3 regions of the Pseudoalteromonas galatheae genome follow, and region 1 is predicted to be linked to each of the others. Evidence: predicted binding sites of a transcription regulator. Region 1 holds the regulator's gene; each other region holds the start of a gene.

Evidence for each region. The regulator MetJ, encoded in region 1, represses methionine synthesis genes. The targets are predictions, from matches to a motif close to TAGACGTCTAGACGTCTA.
Region 2: CWC29_RS12970 (methylenetetrahydrofolate reductase) is a predicted target of MetJ. The motif match lies at 1,539-1,556, and genes of this name have one in related genera.
Region 3: CWC29_RS04185 (homoserine O-succinyltransferase) is a predicted target of MetJ. The motif match lies at 3,059-3,076, and genes of this name have one in related genera.

The regions. Positions count from the first base shown of each region.
Region 1 is NZ_PNCO02000001.1:24,567-30,377, forward strand. It holds gene CWC29_RS00110 (malic enzyme-like NAD(P)-binding protein) at 128-1,369, shown strand; gene metJ (met regulon transcriptional regulator MetJ) at 1,450-1,770, opposite strand; gene metB (cystathionine gamma-synthase) at 2,115-3,335, shown strand; gene metL (bifunctional aspartate kinase/homoserine dehydrogenase II) at 3,340-5,688, shown strand; gene CWC29_RS00130 (penicillin-binding protein 1A) at 5,764-5,811, opposite strand, start outside.
Region 2 is NZ_PNCO02000001.1:2,938,604-2,944,414, reverse strand. It holds gene CWC29_RS12975 (undecaprenyl-diphosphate phosphatase) at 1-468, shown strand, start outside; gene CWC29_RS12970 (methylenetetrahydrofolate reductase) at 536-1,492, opposite strand; gene CWC29_RS12965 (M16 family metallopeptidase) at 1,762-4,638, shown strand; gene CWC29_RS12960 (diacylglycerol kinase) at 4,714-5,121, opposite strand; gene cysE (serine O-acetyltransferase) at 5,361-5,811, shown strand, end outside.
Region 3 is NZ_PNCO02000001.1:950,960-956,770, reverse strand. It holds gene metH (methionine synthase) at 1-971, opposite strand, end outside; gene CWC29_RS04190 (homocysteine S-methyltransferase family protein) at 981-2,060, opposite strand; gene CWC29_RS04185 (homoserine O-succinyltransferase) at 2,050-2,997, opposite strand; gene CWC29_RS04180 (DMT family transporter) at 3,175-4,065, shown strand; gene CWC29_RS04175 (Ig-like domain-containing protein) at 4,112-4,843, opposite strand; gene CWC29_RS04170 (tetratricopeptide repeat protein) at 5,094-5,811, shown strand, end outside.

The DNA of each region.
Region 1 (5,811 bases):
TTGAATGTCGTCGCTCATATAGTTAATCGCACTGTGTGTTGCTCTAACCTGCCTGATAGGTTGCCAACATTCAGAATGCGAACGTTTACCACACTCTCACATTAACTTCGTAGGAAAATATCGCGCCATGACAGATTTTCGTCAACAAGCTCTAGATTATCACGAGAAGCCCGTTCCAGGTAAAATCAGTGTTGAACTTACTAAACCTGCCGAGACCGTAAAAGACTTAGCACTTGCATACAGCCCTGGTGTTGCAGAGCCAGTACGTGAAATCGCGGCTGATCCGGCGAATGCATACCGTTACACGGGTAAAGGAAATATGGTTGCGGTGATCAGTAATGGTACGGCGATTCTTGGCTTGGGTAACTTAGGTCCTTTGGCGTCAAAGCCTGTCATGGAAGGTAAGGCGCTATTATTTAAGCGTTTTGCGGGCCTTGATTCAATCGATATTGAAGTTAAGCACAATACCACCGAAGACTTCATCAATACGGTGGCAAATATCGCAGACACGTTTGGCGGTATTAACCTTGAAGATATTAAAGCGCCAGAGTGCTTTGAGATTGAGCGCGCGCTAATCGAGCGTTGTGACGTTCCTGTATTCCATGATGATCAGCACGGGACTGCAATTGTAACCGCTGCGGGTATGCTGAATGCGTTGGAAATCCAAGGTAAAGATATTCACGATGCGATTATTGTGTGTCTTGGCGCGGGTGCAGCCGCTATTGCTTGTATGGAATTATTGATCAAGTGCGGCGCTCAACGTGAGCACATCTATATGCTGGACAGAAAAGGCGTGATCCATACTCGCCGTGATGACCTAAATGAATACAAAGAGTTGTTTGCAAACAACACGGATAAGCGTACCTTACAAGACGTGATTGCAGATGCGGACGTATTTGTTGGTGTTTCTGGCCCAGATTTACTTTCTGCTGAAGATCTAAAGTTAATGGCTGACAAGCCTGTGGTATTTGCTTGTTCTAACCCAGATCCAGAGATCAGCCCTGAAGTTGCACACGGTGCACGTAATGATTTGATCATGGCGACTGGTCGCTCGGACTATCCAAACCAAGTAAATAACGTGCTGTGTTTCCCGTTTATCTTCCGTGGTGCGCTTGATGTACGTGCAACTGCTATCAATGACGAGATGAAGATTGCAGCGGTTGAAGCAATTAGAACGATTGCTAAAGAGCCTGTGCCTGCTGAAGTGTTAAAAGCGGCTGACGTGGATAGCCTTGAGTTTGGTTCTGAGTATATTATTCCAAAACCAATGGACCCGCGTTTGTTACCTCGTATTGCAAAAGCGGTAGCGGCAGCTGCAATTGAATCAGGCGTAGCACAAATCGACATGCCAGCTGGATATATGGAATAATACCAATGGTATTATCCAAATGAAAAAAGCCTCGGTCGAGGCTTTTTTTGTGTCTGTATCCCAGCGCGAGAGAGTTTTTATCACTCTTCGTTTATTTCTGGGATCTCCAAGCCACGTTCTTCCATTATTTGTCTTACCTCTAACGGAATACGCTCTGGATTATCTTTTCTCAAGTCTTCATCGCTCGGCAGTGGCTGACCTGTGAAGGCATGTAGAAACGCCTCACATAAAAGCTCACTGTTCGTGGCATGACGTAAGTTATTCACTTGGCGACGTGTACGCTCATCAGTTAGCACTTTGAGTACATTCAGAGGTATGCTCACCGTGATCTTTTTTACTTGCTCTGCTTTCTTACCGTGTTCTGCATATGGGTGAATATACTCACCGTTCCATTTTGCCATAATTGTGTACTTGCCTCAGTTACATCAATGCCAATATGACTGGGTTCTGGTCTACATTATTCACCAACCGCATGAATATAGGAATAACCTTACAAACGAAAGATAAATCCCAAACTCAAATAGATGAATAAACTAATCCGCCATAGCGAGATAGAAGAATCTCTGCCATAGTTTTCAATAACTCAGTCGTATTAGCAACGCCTAGAGTGGCGAAATTTTATCGGTTTAAAAAAGATAGTCAAATACTAGTTATTTAGCCATTTAGCGGTATAAATGTTTTGACTTCTAGTTTCTGTTGCTCTAACCTTTTAGACGTCTAAACATCCAACTATCTAGGTGACCTTATGAGTCAAGTTAACAAATCGACGGTTGCAGTGCGTCACGGTATAGAAGCTGATAAAGCACATGGGGCAGTAGTGCCACCGCTTTACCTTTCTACCACCTATTCTTTTGCCGATTTTGATACCAAACGCGACTACGATTATGGCCGCAGTGGTAACTTTAATCGTGATGTGCTGGCACAGGCACTTACCGAACTTGAAGGCGGTGCTCGTGGCATTATTACCGCGACTGGCATGGCTGCCGTTCACCTAGTAACGCAACTGCTTAACCATGACGATACGCTGGTTATTCCACATGACTGTTATGGTGGTAGCTATCGCTTGTTTACATCGCTTGCAAAGCGTGGATTGCTCAAATTAGCCGTCTTGGATCTTACGCAATCAGAAAGTCTTGCACAGCTGCAGCAGATCAAACCTAAATTAGTTTGGATTGAAACACCAAGTAACCCAATATTAAGGCTCACGGATATAGAAGCTGTCGTAAACGCAGCGCGTTCCGTAGGGGCTTTGGTTGCCGCTGACAACACCTTCTTGTCTCCTGCACTACAAAACCCTATTGCTTTTGGCGTGGATGTTGTCGTGCATTCAACCACTAAATATATCAATGGTCATTCTGATGTCGTGGGGGGCGCGGTGATCGCGCGTACACAGGAGTTGGGTGATGAGTTAGCTTGGTGGGCGAATAATATCGGTATTACCGGCGCGCCTTTTGATAGTTACCTTACCCTACGTGGACTGCGCACTTTAAACGTGCGTTTACGCCAGCATCAAGAAAATGCTCAGCTTATTGCGGAGTATTTAGAAAAGTCGCCGTATGTTAGCCAAGTTTATTACCCTGGCCTTGAGTCGCATCCTCAACACGAACTTGCGAAAAAACAACAGCTCGGCTTTGGTGGCATGGTGAGCTTTGATATCAAAGGCGATCTGCAAACATCAGCGAAGTTTTTAACGTCTCTAACGCACTTTTCATTGGCAGAATCTTTAGGTGGGGTTGAGAGTCTTATTTGCCATCCAGCGACGATGACACACGCAGGTATGGATCCGCAAGCACGTTTAGAAGCGGGAGTGGGAGACACGTTAATTCGTATTTCTGTGGGCATTGAAGATGCACAGGATCTCATTGCAGATCTGGAATCAGGATTTGCATGTATTGATGAAAGTCAGGCGAGTGATGATGCTAAGTCATTCAAATTAACGCCTGCGCATACAGTAGCGTTGTGGTGAGTAAATGGCAAAAGTAGTACATAAGTTTGGTGGTTCGAGTTTAAGCTCGCCAGAGCGTTATCAGGCGGTTGCCAAGATAGTGTTAGAGCAATGTCAGCTAGGTGACAGTGTTGTGGTTTCTGCTGCAGGAAAAACAACGAATACCCTAGTGAAATTATGGCAAAGCTTTGAGCAGCAAGATGTTCGTGCATTCAACGATGTTTTATTACAAGTTGAAAATCATCAACGTGAATTAATTGATGCCTTGTTTGTAGGTGAACAACACAGTGTGTTACTCAAACAGCTTGTCAATGAGCTGCAAGCAATCGCTTTAGGGCGAGAAGAACAACAGCTTCACTACGCCAGCTTGCTTGCACATGGAGAGCTATGGTCGGCTCGTATATTAGCAAACTACCTAAGCTCTCAAGGTGTTGAAGCCAAAGCTATCGACGCTCGTACGTTATTTGTACAACAAGAGGGAGTGTTACTCCACGCCCACAACAAAGAAGCGTGCTATCGCGCTATTGATGACCAAGCTATCTATATCGTTACCGGCTTTATTGCCGTAAATGCACAAGGTGAAACGGTGACTTTAGGCCGAAATGGCAGTGACTATAGCGCGACTTTGTTGGCAAGTTACCTTGATGCCGCTCAAGTATCAATTTGGACGGATACAACTGGTGTGTTCAGCACAGATCCACGTAAAGTCGCTAATGCCATAAAATACACTAAAGTATGTCGTGGCCAAGCTGAATTACTCGCTCGATTAGGCAATCCGGTACTGCATGCAAAAACGCTGTCTCCACTCAAAGATACCGATATAAAACTACAAGTTCGCAGCAGCTTTGATGCTGATGCGCTTGGCACTGAGATAGTAAAGGCAGGCTATAGCAAAGAGAAGCGCTTTATTACCACTTTTGGACAACTTGACCTGTTACGCGTTGAGCAGCTAAAAAGTGGTGAAGTAAAACAGCTAAGCCAGCTTATCCAGCATAGCATTCATCATTTTGTTAAAGGTGGAGAGGCACACTTACTGGTGCCATCTGAGTTTAGCCATGTTGTGATCAAAGCGCTGGATTCGCGGGCCAATATTATTGAATCACAAGTACAAGGCTTTGCTATTGTTGCCCCAAGTCAGGATGTCGCTGGCTTACATCAGCAGGCACTGGAGCTATTGGATGAACATGCAATTGTCACCCGCTTTGTACTGCAAGAGCGTCATTACAGCTTAGTGTTAACCGATCAAGCAATTGATAGCGATCTACTTGCTATATTGCACGAGCGTTTGGTGAATAAAGGCCGGGAGCTTGCAGTGATTGTGGCGGGTGTTGGCAATGTGGGTGAAGTGTTTATCGAACAATGCAAAAACCAAGTCGCTAAGCTGAGTGAGCACTTTGATCTTAAGTTGGTTGGCCTACTGCGTTCTAAGCAAATGTTGTTCTGTCCAAGCGGGTTGAATTTAGCATCGTGGCAACAGCAGTGGCAAAATGAGGCTATTGAATACAATGAAGCAGAGCTATTCACTCGTATTAAAGAGCTAGATTACGAGCATAAAGTGGTGGTCGATATTACTGCGAGCGAGCGCTTCAGCGAGTTGTATCCACAGCTTGTTGAACATGACTGCCATTTGATCAGCGCCAATAAATATGCCGGCACGGCACAACAAGGTTGGTACTCAAAGCTGCGTCAGCAGTTACAAGAGCGTAACCTGTTATGGCGTTACAACACCAGTGTTGGCGCAGGTCTTCCCATTAACTTTGCATTGGCTGATCTGCAAAATAGTGGTGATGAAGTAGTGAGAATTGAAGGCGTCTTTTCCGGCACTTTATCATGGCTTTGTAGTCGCTATGATGGTTCTGAAGCATTTTCTGAGCTAGTGCTTGGAGCGCAAGAACTTGGTTTTACCGAGCCCGATCCGCGAGAAGACTTATCTGGCCGTGATATGCAGCGTAAGCTTTTGATCTTAGCACGAGAGTTAGGTATTGAACTCGAGCTTGACGATATTGAACTAGAGGCGTTAATGCCTGCGTCCTTGAGTGTGGGTTCATGGCAAACGTTTTTAGAAAATCGCCAGCAACTCGATGACTTTTATGCGACACACTATGCAAAGGCCACTGCGAATGACGCTGCGCTTCGATATACAGGTGCGCTTGAAATTGCAAGCAATGGCAAAGTGTCTGCAAAAGTAGGCATTGCACAGGTACCAAACGGCTCGGCAATCGCGAACTTAACACCGGGTGATAATATTTTTGTGATCCACACTAAATGGTATGAACAAAATCCACTGGTGATCCAAGGCCCAGGAGCAGGTAAAGAAGTGACAGCGGCGGGAATACATTCCGATTTATTCTGGCTAACGCAAAATCTAAAATAGCTCTATTAAGAAAATAAATATAATACAACTGGTATAAGAAAAAAATGCCGATACATCTGTATCGGCATTTCTATTTTAGAATAACTCTTCGTGAGTCGGTAGCGGCGCGGTATCGTCAAACGG
Region 2 (5,811 bases), 2.9 Mb from region 1:
AGTGCATGGGTGATTGCAACATCGACGATAGTATTTGGTTTACTGCTTTGGTATGCCGACGTGAAAGCGAAACAAATCAAAGACGAATTTGCCTTAAACTGGAAAAGCGCGCTGATATTGGGACTTGCGCAAATTACCGCTGTTATTCCCGGCACATCGCGTTCAGGTATTACCATCACCGCAGGTTTATTACTCGGGCTTGATAAGAAAAGCGCGGCGCGCTTTTCGTTTTTAATGTCTATTCCGGTCATTTCAATGATGGGACTGTATTACAGTTTTGAGCTTGCTACAGGCGATGAAGTGGTTGATTGGAATGCGCTATTAAGTGGTGCGGCACTGTCGTTTATCTCAGCTTATGCCTGCATCTTCTTTTTCCTGAAAATCATAGAGCGCATGGGCATGATGCCATTTGTCATTTACCGCTTGTTACTTGGGGTAGGGCTAATCGCTTTCTTGAGCCTAAGTTAATCTGGGCTTTGGATAAGTCAGCAAGGTTAACAGAAAAGCCAGCTTGATGGAGCTGGCTTAGACTGCATTAAGCAATTTGCTTTTCCGCAAGGCATAATTCCATGGTCGCTTTTAATAGTCTATAAAGGTTTATCGACGCGTCAATTTCTTCTTTGCGGTTTGTTAAGCTCTCAATATTTAAGCCCAGCGAAATATCTAGATGTGAGCAGCTTTTTAAGATTTGATCTAGATTCTCTCTACAAATACGAATTGACTCACTTAGTGTGTTTTCCGAATCTAACATGCGCCATTTGGTTGCTTCAGGTACTGAGATCCCCAGCCACTCCATAAACTGCAAGGTCTTTTCTCCACCACATGGAGTAAAGGTAAGAATAATGCGTTTTGGTGTTTGCCCTTGCTGTTTACAAGTGCGGGCATAACTTGTGATTAGATCTATGGTTGCCTGAGCGTCATACACCGCTTGTGATACAAAGAACTGGCAGCCTTGCTCTGTTTTATCAATTAATCTTTCGTGTTCATTGCGCTTACTGGCGTGACGTTCTGCGATGGTTACACCACCCAAGAAAAAGTCATCTTGGTGATGCTTCAATACATCATAGGCTTCAGAAAGCGGTAACTTAATATCGCCTTGTGAAGACGGACTGCCCACTAATACTAGATTGTTTAACCCATATTGCTGTTTGGTGCTGCTTAACCAATTGCCAAAAGCTTCACTATCGCGCTGTGCCACACTTTTATACGTAATTACATCAAGGTGTGATAATTCGCGGATCAACTGGCTATATTCACACGGATCAACGGTGTGCTTAAAAGGAAATGGACGTGGTACTTGAGTACGGCTGCTTTCATCTTGAATGTCATAGATGATCACGCCGTCGTATTCAATCTCATGTAAACGACCCAAAAGCTTAGCGGCAATTGATTTTAACTGCTCTGGGTCAGTGCCAATCTTAGGTGGTGTGGTACCAATTAAATATACCCCTTGGTTAGGGTCAATGATTTTCTCTTGAAGCGTTAAAGCCATAATCCTCATTCCACAAAAGCATTTCTGTATCTCTTTATTAATATAGCAGCCATTTAGACGTCTAGATAGATTTTTTAATGAAAGAATTTCAATAATTATGAATTTATCTCAAGCACTCTAATCAAAATTTCATATTTGTTTACACATTAGGATGGTAAATCACCTTGGAAATTAGCGAATTAGTATGGCTTTGGGGCATAATCAGGAGGTTTACTAACGTAAGTGAACACGACTTACTTAGAATAAAAAATATGATTAGGACCAAATTCATGAAATTCAAATTACTAGCAACCAGCTTTGCCGTAAGCTTAGCGCTTAGTGGCTGTGCAGCGACGAATTCAGACCAAGCTCAACAGTCAGCTGTAAGTACTCAAGCTGCCCAATCCAATAAAGTATTCGCCCAAGATTATGTTTTGGAAGAGCTAGAAAACGGCCTTCGCGTCATGGTAGTTAAAACTAACTATCCTGATGTGGTATCGCTACAAATTCCGGTTTCTGTTGGTTCGCGTAATGAAGTAGAAGCGGGTAAAACCGGCTTTGCTCACTTCTTTGAGCATATGATGTTCAAAGGCTCAGAAAAGTATCCACAAGACGTTTATTCGGACATTTTGAAAAATTCAGGTGTTGATAATCGTGCCTACACCACCAATGATTACACGAACTACCATTTAAATTTCTCAAAGCAGCATTTAGATAAAGTATTAGAAATCGAAGCGGATATCTTTCAAAACCTAACTTACAGTGAAGAGCAGTTCCGCACCGAAGCATTAACCGTGAAAGGTGAATACCTTAAAAATAACGCCAGTCCAATTCGAAAGCTACTTTCTGCGGTAAGAAAAGAAGCATTTGACAAACATACCTATAAACACACGACAATGGGCTTTTTTGAAGACATCGAAGCAATGCCAGATCAAATGGCCTATGGTAAAACCTTCTTTGAGCGTTTTTACAAGCCAGAATACGTATCGCTTGTCATTGTGGGTGACGTAGATCCAAAAGAAACCATGGCTATGGTGAAAAAGCATTGGGGTAATTGGAAAAAGGGTGACTACCAAGCTGATATTCCTGTTGAGCCAAAGCAAGAAAAAGCGCGTTATGTTCACGAAAAATATGATGGCTTACCGGGCCACTGGTTGCTAGTTTCGTATAAAGGCGCTGCATGGGAGCCGAAGAAAAAAGACCGTGCGGCACTCGATCTCATCTCGCAGCTATATTTCTCTGAAAACTCAGCGCTGTATCAAGAGCTTGTGGTAGACAAACAGCTTGCAAGCCAAATGTTTACTTATAATCCTGAAACCAAAGACCCTGGTCTTCTGCATGTTTTCGTTAAAGTAGAAGACGAAAAGGATTTGGCAACCGTGCGTGATGCAATCAATAACACTTACGCAAAAGCACGTACCGAGCTGGTAGATGAAAACAAACTTGCTGCACTTAAATCAAACCTAAAGTACAGCTTTATTAACGGCCTTGACTCATCACAATCTATTGCTTCGACACTCGCGCGCTACATGCACTTTGAGCGTGACCCTGAAGTGATAAATGAGCTATATGCAAGTGCTGATAAAGTCACTGCAAAAGATATTCGTGATATTGCCAATAAATACTTTGTGGACAGCAGCCGCACCACGGTGACTATGTCTGCACTTGAGTCTGTTTCTGGTTTTGATAAGGAAGTTAACTTAGATAAATTAGTCGCAAAAATGGACAAGCCAGTTACGCGCCATTTCAACGTGTTAGACAAGACCAATAATTCACCGCTGGTAGATGTGAATTTTCTTTTTTACACAGGTGCTGCCGCAGATCCTGAGGGTAAAAAAGGTCTTGCTGCGCTTACTGCGGCTATGATTGCCAAGGGCGGAAGTGAGTCGCAATCATACAAAGAAATTCAAAAGGCGCTGTACCCGATCGCTGGTAGCTTTGGTTATCAAATCGATAAAGAAATGATTTCTTTACGTGGTCGTATTCACAAAGACAATGCTGATCAATGGTATGGCATTGTGAGCCAGCAGCTCTTGAGCCCAGGGTTCAGAGAAGATGATTTTAAACGTCTGAAAAAAGAGCTAATTGATGGCATCAAGGCTGGTTTGAAAGCGTCAAATGATGAAGAGCTAGGTAAAGAAGTGCTTTATCACGAGCTGTACAAAGGCCATCCATACGAAAGCTATAACTTTGGTGATTTATCAGACTTGGAAGCAATTACTCTAGATGACGTTAAGGCTTTTTACGCTCAGCAGTTTACTCAAGCTAAACTCAACGTGGGTATCACAGGTGCACTCGATAAACAGCTAAAAGAAGCGATGTTTAACGACCTTGCGGCTTTACCTAAAGGCGAAGAAGCGCGTTTACAAGTGCCTGATGCCCCTAAGTTATCAGGTCATCATGCAACCATCGTAGAAAAGAATGCAAAATCAACAGCGGTCTCTTTTGGTTTTCCAATCGACACAGTTCGTAGCAGCAAAGACTGGGCTGCGCTTTGGTTAGTGCGTTCATACTTTGGTGAGCACCGCAGTTCAAATAGCCACTTGTACCAGCGTATCCGTCAGGTTCGTGGTATGAACTATGGTGACTACGCTTATATTGAATACTTCCCTCGTGGTATGTTCCAAACTAAGCCTGATGCAAACCTAGGTCGTAGTGAGCAAATTTTCCAAGTTTGGTTGCGCCCACTTCGTTCTAACAACGATGCCCATTTTGCAACGCGTACGGCATTGTTTGAACTCGATAAGCTGATCAAAGAAGGGATGAGCCAAGCAGACTTTGAAGCAACACGTAACTTCTTAATCAACTTTGTGCCGCAATTGGTGGCGAGCCAAGATAGGCAGCTAGGTTATGCACTTGATAGCCAGTTCTATAATACCGACGAATTTGTTGCCTATGTAACAAAGCAGCTAGCGTCGCTGTCTGTTGAAGACATCAACCGTGTTATCAAAGAGAATTTGCAAACCGAAGATATTCACTATGTGTTTATCACAGGTGATGCGAAAGATATGGCGAAGCGTCTAAGTGCTGAGCAGTCATCTCCTATGACTTATAACACGAAAAAGCCTGACGCATTACTGGCTGAAGATGCTGAAATTGCTACATACCCGCTAAATATTCCAAGTAAGAATATTAAAACGTTAGATGTAGAAAAAGTGTTTGAATAACGATTATTCAGCTTAATAAAAAATGGCGGCTAAAAATTTAGCCGCCATTTTTTTGTGTCAAAACCACGCGTAATTTTAGCTTATGGTGTTGAACCACTCCACTGTAGCGGCTATCCAAATTAACGAACTAATTAATAGTGTCAATGTCACGGCCGCTGATGCCATATCTTTTGCACGACCAGATAGCAAGTGGTGCTCGGTACTCACTCTATCTGTCAGCGCTTCGATTGCTGAGTTGATAAGCTCGATGACTAATATCAGCAATACGCTACCAACCAATAAGGCCCATTGAGCAATACTTTGTGCCAATATGATTGATAAAGGAAGACTCACCACCAGTAACCACGTTTCTTGTCTAAATGCCGACTCTTCTTTGTATGCCGCTTTCATTCCTTTCGCTGAGCAATGCGTTGCTTTGATTATTCGCGCAAGCCCTGTGCCATTTGGTTTGTTGGTATCCGTTGTCTTGATCTTTATCGACATATTCGCGATCCTGCGTTGGTAGTGTTCAATGGGGCGTTATTATACGAAGATCTGTCTAGTTCGACAGTACTAAATTGTAAGAATCTTTGGTCTAATTTGGTGCATTTAAAACGGTATTAAAATATGTTGGTTATTAGATATAACCAAGAGTTTGAAGTCTGATTTTTTATAATACATGACACTTAATGACTCTAAGCGTTACACTATGAGCAGTATCAGTATTATCGGAAGTTTGTCACATGAGACATGAGATTTGGAATAAGTTACGCGAAGAAGCCAATGAATTGGTTGCTCGCGAACCATTACTTGCTAGTCACGTTTACTCGAGTATTTTAAATCACGAGTGTCTTGGTTCTGCATTAAGCTTTATCGTTGCAAATAAATTGGCGGATGCCGTGGTGTCAGCATTTACAATTCGTGAGCTATTCGATCAAGCCTTTGTGCACTGCGATACCATGCTGACTCATGTTGCACATGATATAAAAGCCGTTAAAGATCGCGACCCGGCTGCCGATAGTTATCTCAACGTAATCTTAAATCTGAAAGGTTTTCATGCAATCCAAGCACATAGATTGGCATACTGCCTCTGGCGTCAAGACAGAAAGGAGTTGGCTCGCTTTATACAGAGTAGAACCTCTGAAGTATTTGGTGTTGACATCCATCCTGCTTGTAAAGTCGGTCATGGTATTA
Region 3 (5,811 bases), 930 kb from region 1:
ATAAACTCGGTGATCCCTTTAACTAAGGCGTGCTCCAAGCGTTTTTCAACTGGCCAAGAACGCCACTCTAAATCTTCCTGTTTTTCGGCTTGCGCCATGCCAGAGTATTTAGGTGCGATCTCAACCAATCGTTCGCCAGCACCGGCGTCGGTATTGAGGATCACATCCTCAACGGCATCACGGAGCTCTTTTGGAATATCGTCATACACGGCTAACTGACCGGCATTAACGATCCCCATATCCATACCTGCTTTAATCGCATGGTAAAGAAACACAGAGTGGATCGCTTCACGCACAGGGTTGTTACCACGGAATGAGAAGGATACGTTCGACACGCCCCCTGACACTTTACAATGCGGCAGGTTTTGCTTAATTCTGCGCGTACCCTCGATAAATTCAACGGCGTAGTTATCATGTTCTTCGATACCCGTTGCGACCGCGAAAATATTTGGGTCAAAAATAATGTCTTCTGGCGGAAACCCAAGCTCATCAACCAAGATTTTGTAAGAGCGCTGACAGATCTCAAACTTTCTATCTGCGCTCTCCGCTTGACCAACTTCATCAAACGCCATCACCACCACGGCTGCACCAAAACGTTTGATAATTTTAGCTTGGTGAATAAATGGCGCCTCACCCTCCTTTAAGGAGATTGAGTTTACGATGGCTTTACCTTGAATACATTTCAGGCCCGCTTCAATGACTTCCCATTTAGACGAGTCAACCATGATGGGAACTTTTGAAATATCCGGCTCTGACGCTATCAGATTGAGAAACTTTACCATCGCTGCTTTTGAGTCCAACATGGCTTCATCCATGTTGATATCAATTACCTGAGCACCATTTTCAACTTGCTCTCTGGCAACATCTAATGCAGTTTCGTAATCTTCTTCTAGAATAAGGCGCTTAAATTTTGCCGATCCCGTTACATTGGTACGTTCACCGACATTAGTAAATACTGCGGTTTGTGTCATGGTGAATTCCTAATTTAAGTTACAGGCTTCAAGACCAGCCAAACGCATCCGCACTTCGATGTCAGGCAAGCTACGCGGCTGGGTTTGCTCAAGGCCTCTCGCGAAGGCGCGAATATGCTCAGGTGTGGTCCCACAGCAGCCGCCAACAATATTAATAAACCCTTCTTTACCCCAATCGATAATCTCTTTTGCCATGTCGTCGGCTTCAAGGTCGTATTCACCAAACTCGTTAGGCAGCCCAGCGTTTGGGTGCACCGAAGTAAAGGTCTCACAAACCCGTGACAGCTCTTCTACATATTGTCTTAATAAATCTGGGCCTAGCGCGCAGTTGAGGCCGATAGAGATTGGCTTAATATGGCGAATAGAGTTATAAAACGCCTCTGTGGTTTGCCCTGACAGCGTACGCCCTGACGCGTCGGTTATAGTACCTGAGATCATCACAGGTAATCTCACCCCAGCTTGCTCAAAAGCTTCCTCCACACCATAAGACGCGGCTTTGGCATTCAGGGTATCAAAAATAGTCTCAATCAAAATAAGGTGCGCACCACCTTCAATAAGGGCAAGCGTTGACTCGACATAAGCTGCAACCAACTTGTCGAAAGTGATATTGCGAAAACCAGGGTCGTTTACATCAGGAGAAATCGAACAGGTTTTTGACGTTGGACCAAGTACACCTGCCACATAGCGAGGCTTGCCGGGGTCTTGGGCGGTAAATTCGTCGCACACCGCACGTGCGAGCTTCGCCGATTCGAGATTAATCTCTCGACTCAGGCTTGCCATATCATAATCTTCCATTGAAATAGTGGTGGCATTAAAAGTATTGGTTTCAATGATATCCGCGCCAGCAGCTAGATAATCGCGATGGATCTGTTTGATTATCTCAGGCTGCGTCAAACTTAACAGATCGTTGTTGCCTTTGATAAGGACATGCCAATCTTTGAAGCGCTCACCGCGATAGTCTTGTTCTTCTAATTTGTGCTTTTGGATCATGGTTCCCATTGCACCATCTAAGATCAGAATACGTTGCTGCATTGCTTGCTTAAGCTGCTCTGCTATTTGCTCACCGTTTACGGCTACATTATTCGGCATAATTGTTAGTCCTTACATCTTGGCTAACTAAGTTAATATCATAAGGTGTGGTTTGGTAAACATAGTAGTTTAACCAATTTGAGAATAACAAGAATGCATGGCTTTGCCATGTCTTAGATGGACGTTTGCTGGCGTCATTCTCAGGAAAATAGTTTTCAGGCTGCGGTGCGTTGGCCATTTTTTCACAATCGCGAAGGTATTCTTTTTGTAGCGTATCGGCGTCGTATTCAGGATGACCGGTAATATAGACTTGGCTACCTGAGTGATTTTTAATTAAGTAAGCGCCCACTTTTTCAGAGCCAGCTAATACCACGAGATCTTTACACGCATTAATTTTATCGATGTCGATGTGGCCGTAGCGTGAGTGTGGCACCAAAAACTCATCATCAAAACCACGAGTGAGCGCCCCGTGGTCAAAATAACAGTGATGCTTAAATACGCCGCACAGTTTGTCATTTTTGAGTACTCGCTTTAACCCATAATGGTGATACAAACCGGCATGTGCGGCCCAACAGGAAAACAGGGTTGAAGTAACATGGTGCTCAGCCCAATCAAAAAACGCCTGTAATTCCTGCCAATACACCACATCGTCATATTCAAGATGCGCCAGCGGCGCACCGGTGACGATCAAAGCATCATAGTTTTGCTCTTTCACATCCGAAAAATAGCGGTAAAACATATCTAGATGCTGCTCTGAGTTTTCAGAGCTGCGGTGGGTGTCCAGTCGCAACAAATCAACATTCACCTGCAAAGGGGTATTTGCCAGTAATCGGATAAATTGCACCTCAGTCTCCACCTTATTCGGCATCAAGTTTAATATCGCGAGCCGCATTGGGCGGATCTCTTGCGTTGATGCACGACTTTGTGGCATCACGAACACATTTTCATGACGCAATTGGGCAATGGCTGGGAGTTCGTCGGTGACGGTGATTGGCATGTGCTGCTCCAGACTAATCGAATGGCATTATTATGGACAAAAACTGGAAAATTTCAACCTCTAGATGTATGGACGTCTAAACATTAGTAATAATAATTTGATGCTTCATCTCTCACTGATTATTTCAATTTATGTATACTTGCCATCAAATAAATAAACACAAGAAACTTGATATTTATGATTGGTATTGGCGAAGCGGCAGCGATTGGGGCGGCTGGGGTATGGGCTGGCTCAACTATACTGTATAAACGATTTAGCCATCACCTTAGTCCATTTGAGTTGAACGTCAGCAAAGGCGTCATCGCTTCTGCTTTGATGATCTTCTGTTTGTTCATCGCAGGTGATGCTATGTACCCGACCTTACTCTCGAGCTGGGGCTGGCTGATAGCCAGTGGGGTACTGGGCATAGCGATTGGTGACAGCGCCTACTTTGCCGCGCTTAGAAATATAGGCCCTGCTCGCACTTTGGTAATTGAAAGTCTTGCACCTGCTATCGCGGGGATCTTAAACATTGTACTTCTTGGTGTTTATCTCAGCGCATCCGCTTGGCTCGGCATTGCAGTGACGACTGTTGGTGTGATGCTGGCGATTAAGCCAAGTAGAAGCCAGCCAGTATTAGACAAAAAACATTATCTTTTGGGAGTCTGCTTTGCACTCACGGCTGCCACTTGCCAAGCTGCGGGTATGGTACTGTCCAAAGGTGCGCTAAATAACGAAAGCATTAGTAGTTTGTGGGCGGCACTTATCCGCTTGGGATCCGGCACCTTATTTGTGGCCTTTATTGTTGTTTATTTGAAATCACAATGCCTGTTTAAAGCACTCACGCTTAAACAAATCGACGGTAAAAACTGGTTATTCGTTGCAGTGTTTTTTGGCACTTTTATTGGGCTTTGGCTACAGTTGATTTCCGTTAATCATACTGATCCCGCAATCGCACAAACCATCTTTGCAACGGCACCACTCATGGTGATGACGATTGGACTACTGCGCAGAGAAGCGATTACTAAGTCTATGGTGTTTGGGGGTCTAATTGCTTTGGCTGGGGTATTTTTATTGCTAAAGGGATAGCCAATATGCACACTTAATATGTGTGCATATTGTCCTGAGTTTGGGGTTAATTTGCTACCGAAATAGAAACTGTCGCTGGCGCGCTTATAATATCATAAAGGTTATTACCCTTAATGCGATATTGGAACGAATCCTGACCAACGAACCCAGCTTTAGGTGTATAGGTAATGGAGTAGTCACTGTTAACAGATACTGTACCGTTAGCTGGTGAGCTAAAAATCTCAACACCATAGTAATAGGGTACGCCACTATCGTTATCTTTAACGTATACATCAACAGACTGGCCTGCAAAGGTTTGTGCCAAGTCATCACTCGGATACACATCGTAATTACCACCAAACGCTTGGTCTAAGCTAACTCTGATCTCTCCCCACTCCGATGTTTCTCCAGCAGGATTAACAATGCGAAAAGAAATCGTATCTATCTTTTGGTTACCGTTGTCTTCGCCTGAAAAATAAAGCACCTTACCCTTAAATTTAACCCAACGTCTGTCTAATGTGTTGTATGCAACCGCTTGACCGTATGTAGTGTAAACTTTGTCATAAAAGCCAATTTGATCGTAACTTTTGCTACTATCCAATTGAATACGTAGCTCACTATTTGGATAATTAGGATCAGCCACGTTGCCATCGGCAAAGATATTAAATTCCTCTTGAATGTTTAGTCCAGCATTGTACTCAAATATGGCTTTATTAAGCTGAGGAGCGGCACTCACTAATGGTGAAAATAACGTAACACCGACGCTAAGAGACTTTAGCCACATCGTATTTAACTTCATTTTTATTTCCTTATGGATTGATTTCCAGCTTCTTCTGCTGGGCCTTAATTAGCAACAAGACCATACCAAAAACACATTAAACTAACAATATTAACAAGTCGAGACTTGGTCGTACTGGCAAGGTTAAACAACAGCAGCTAGACAGCAACAAAATACAAAAAATAGTCAACCTGAGATTTATTAAAGGCAGACACGACTTTTTGTTACCACTATATTAATATGTAAAAACAATGTATCTAGACTAATATCTATGCCTTTGCTTGCTTTGCTTTTAGCTTTACTGCTCGTTGTGTTACCGGCGCAGGGTTCAGAATGCCCAAGTGCCAATAATGCCAACCTCACAGGCCAAATTTTGTCTTGTAAGCAACATCTTGAAACCCTTGAACCCAACGGTGCTCAAGCTTTTGATGCACATCTTGAGCTTGTGAGCTTGTATCGTCGAGCGGGTGACATAAAGCTCAGCAATCAAATACTGGATGAGTTGATGGCATGGAAGTTAACCACACTTCAGCGCTTTCAGGTGTTAAGACAAAGTGGTATTAATCGTTACCGCCAGCGCAATTATATTCAAGCGCTGGAGAGCTTCCACGAAGCGCAAACGCTTGCGGCTAAGTTGCAACAAAACGAACTCCTGGGTAAATCGGCAAACGATTTAGCTAATGCTTATCAGGCACTCGGAGATCTAGATACCGCCCTTACTTTATTTTTAGAAAGCTACCAAATAGCGAAAGCAACAAATGACCTGGAGAGACAAGCGATCACACTTAATAATTTAGGGAATGTGTCGAGGGATATTAATCAGTTGGATGATGCCATTCTCTCGTTTCGTCAAGCCCATGCACTCCACCAGCAAGCCGGCGACCAAACTAAAGCGAACCACACCTTGCTAAGCATCGCGGAAGTATTTTACAAAAAGCGCGACTACAACAAAGCAATTGAAATCATTGAAGATTTACTTCAACCGTTAA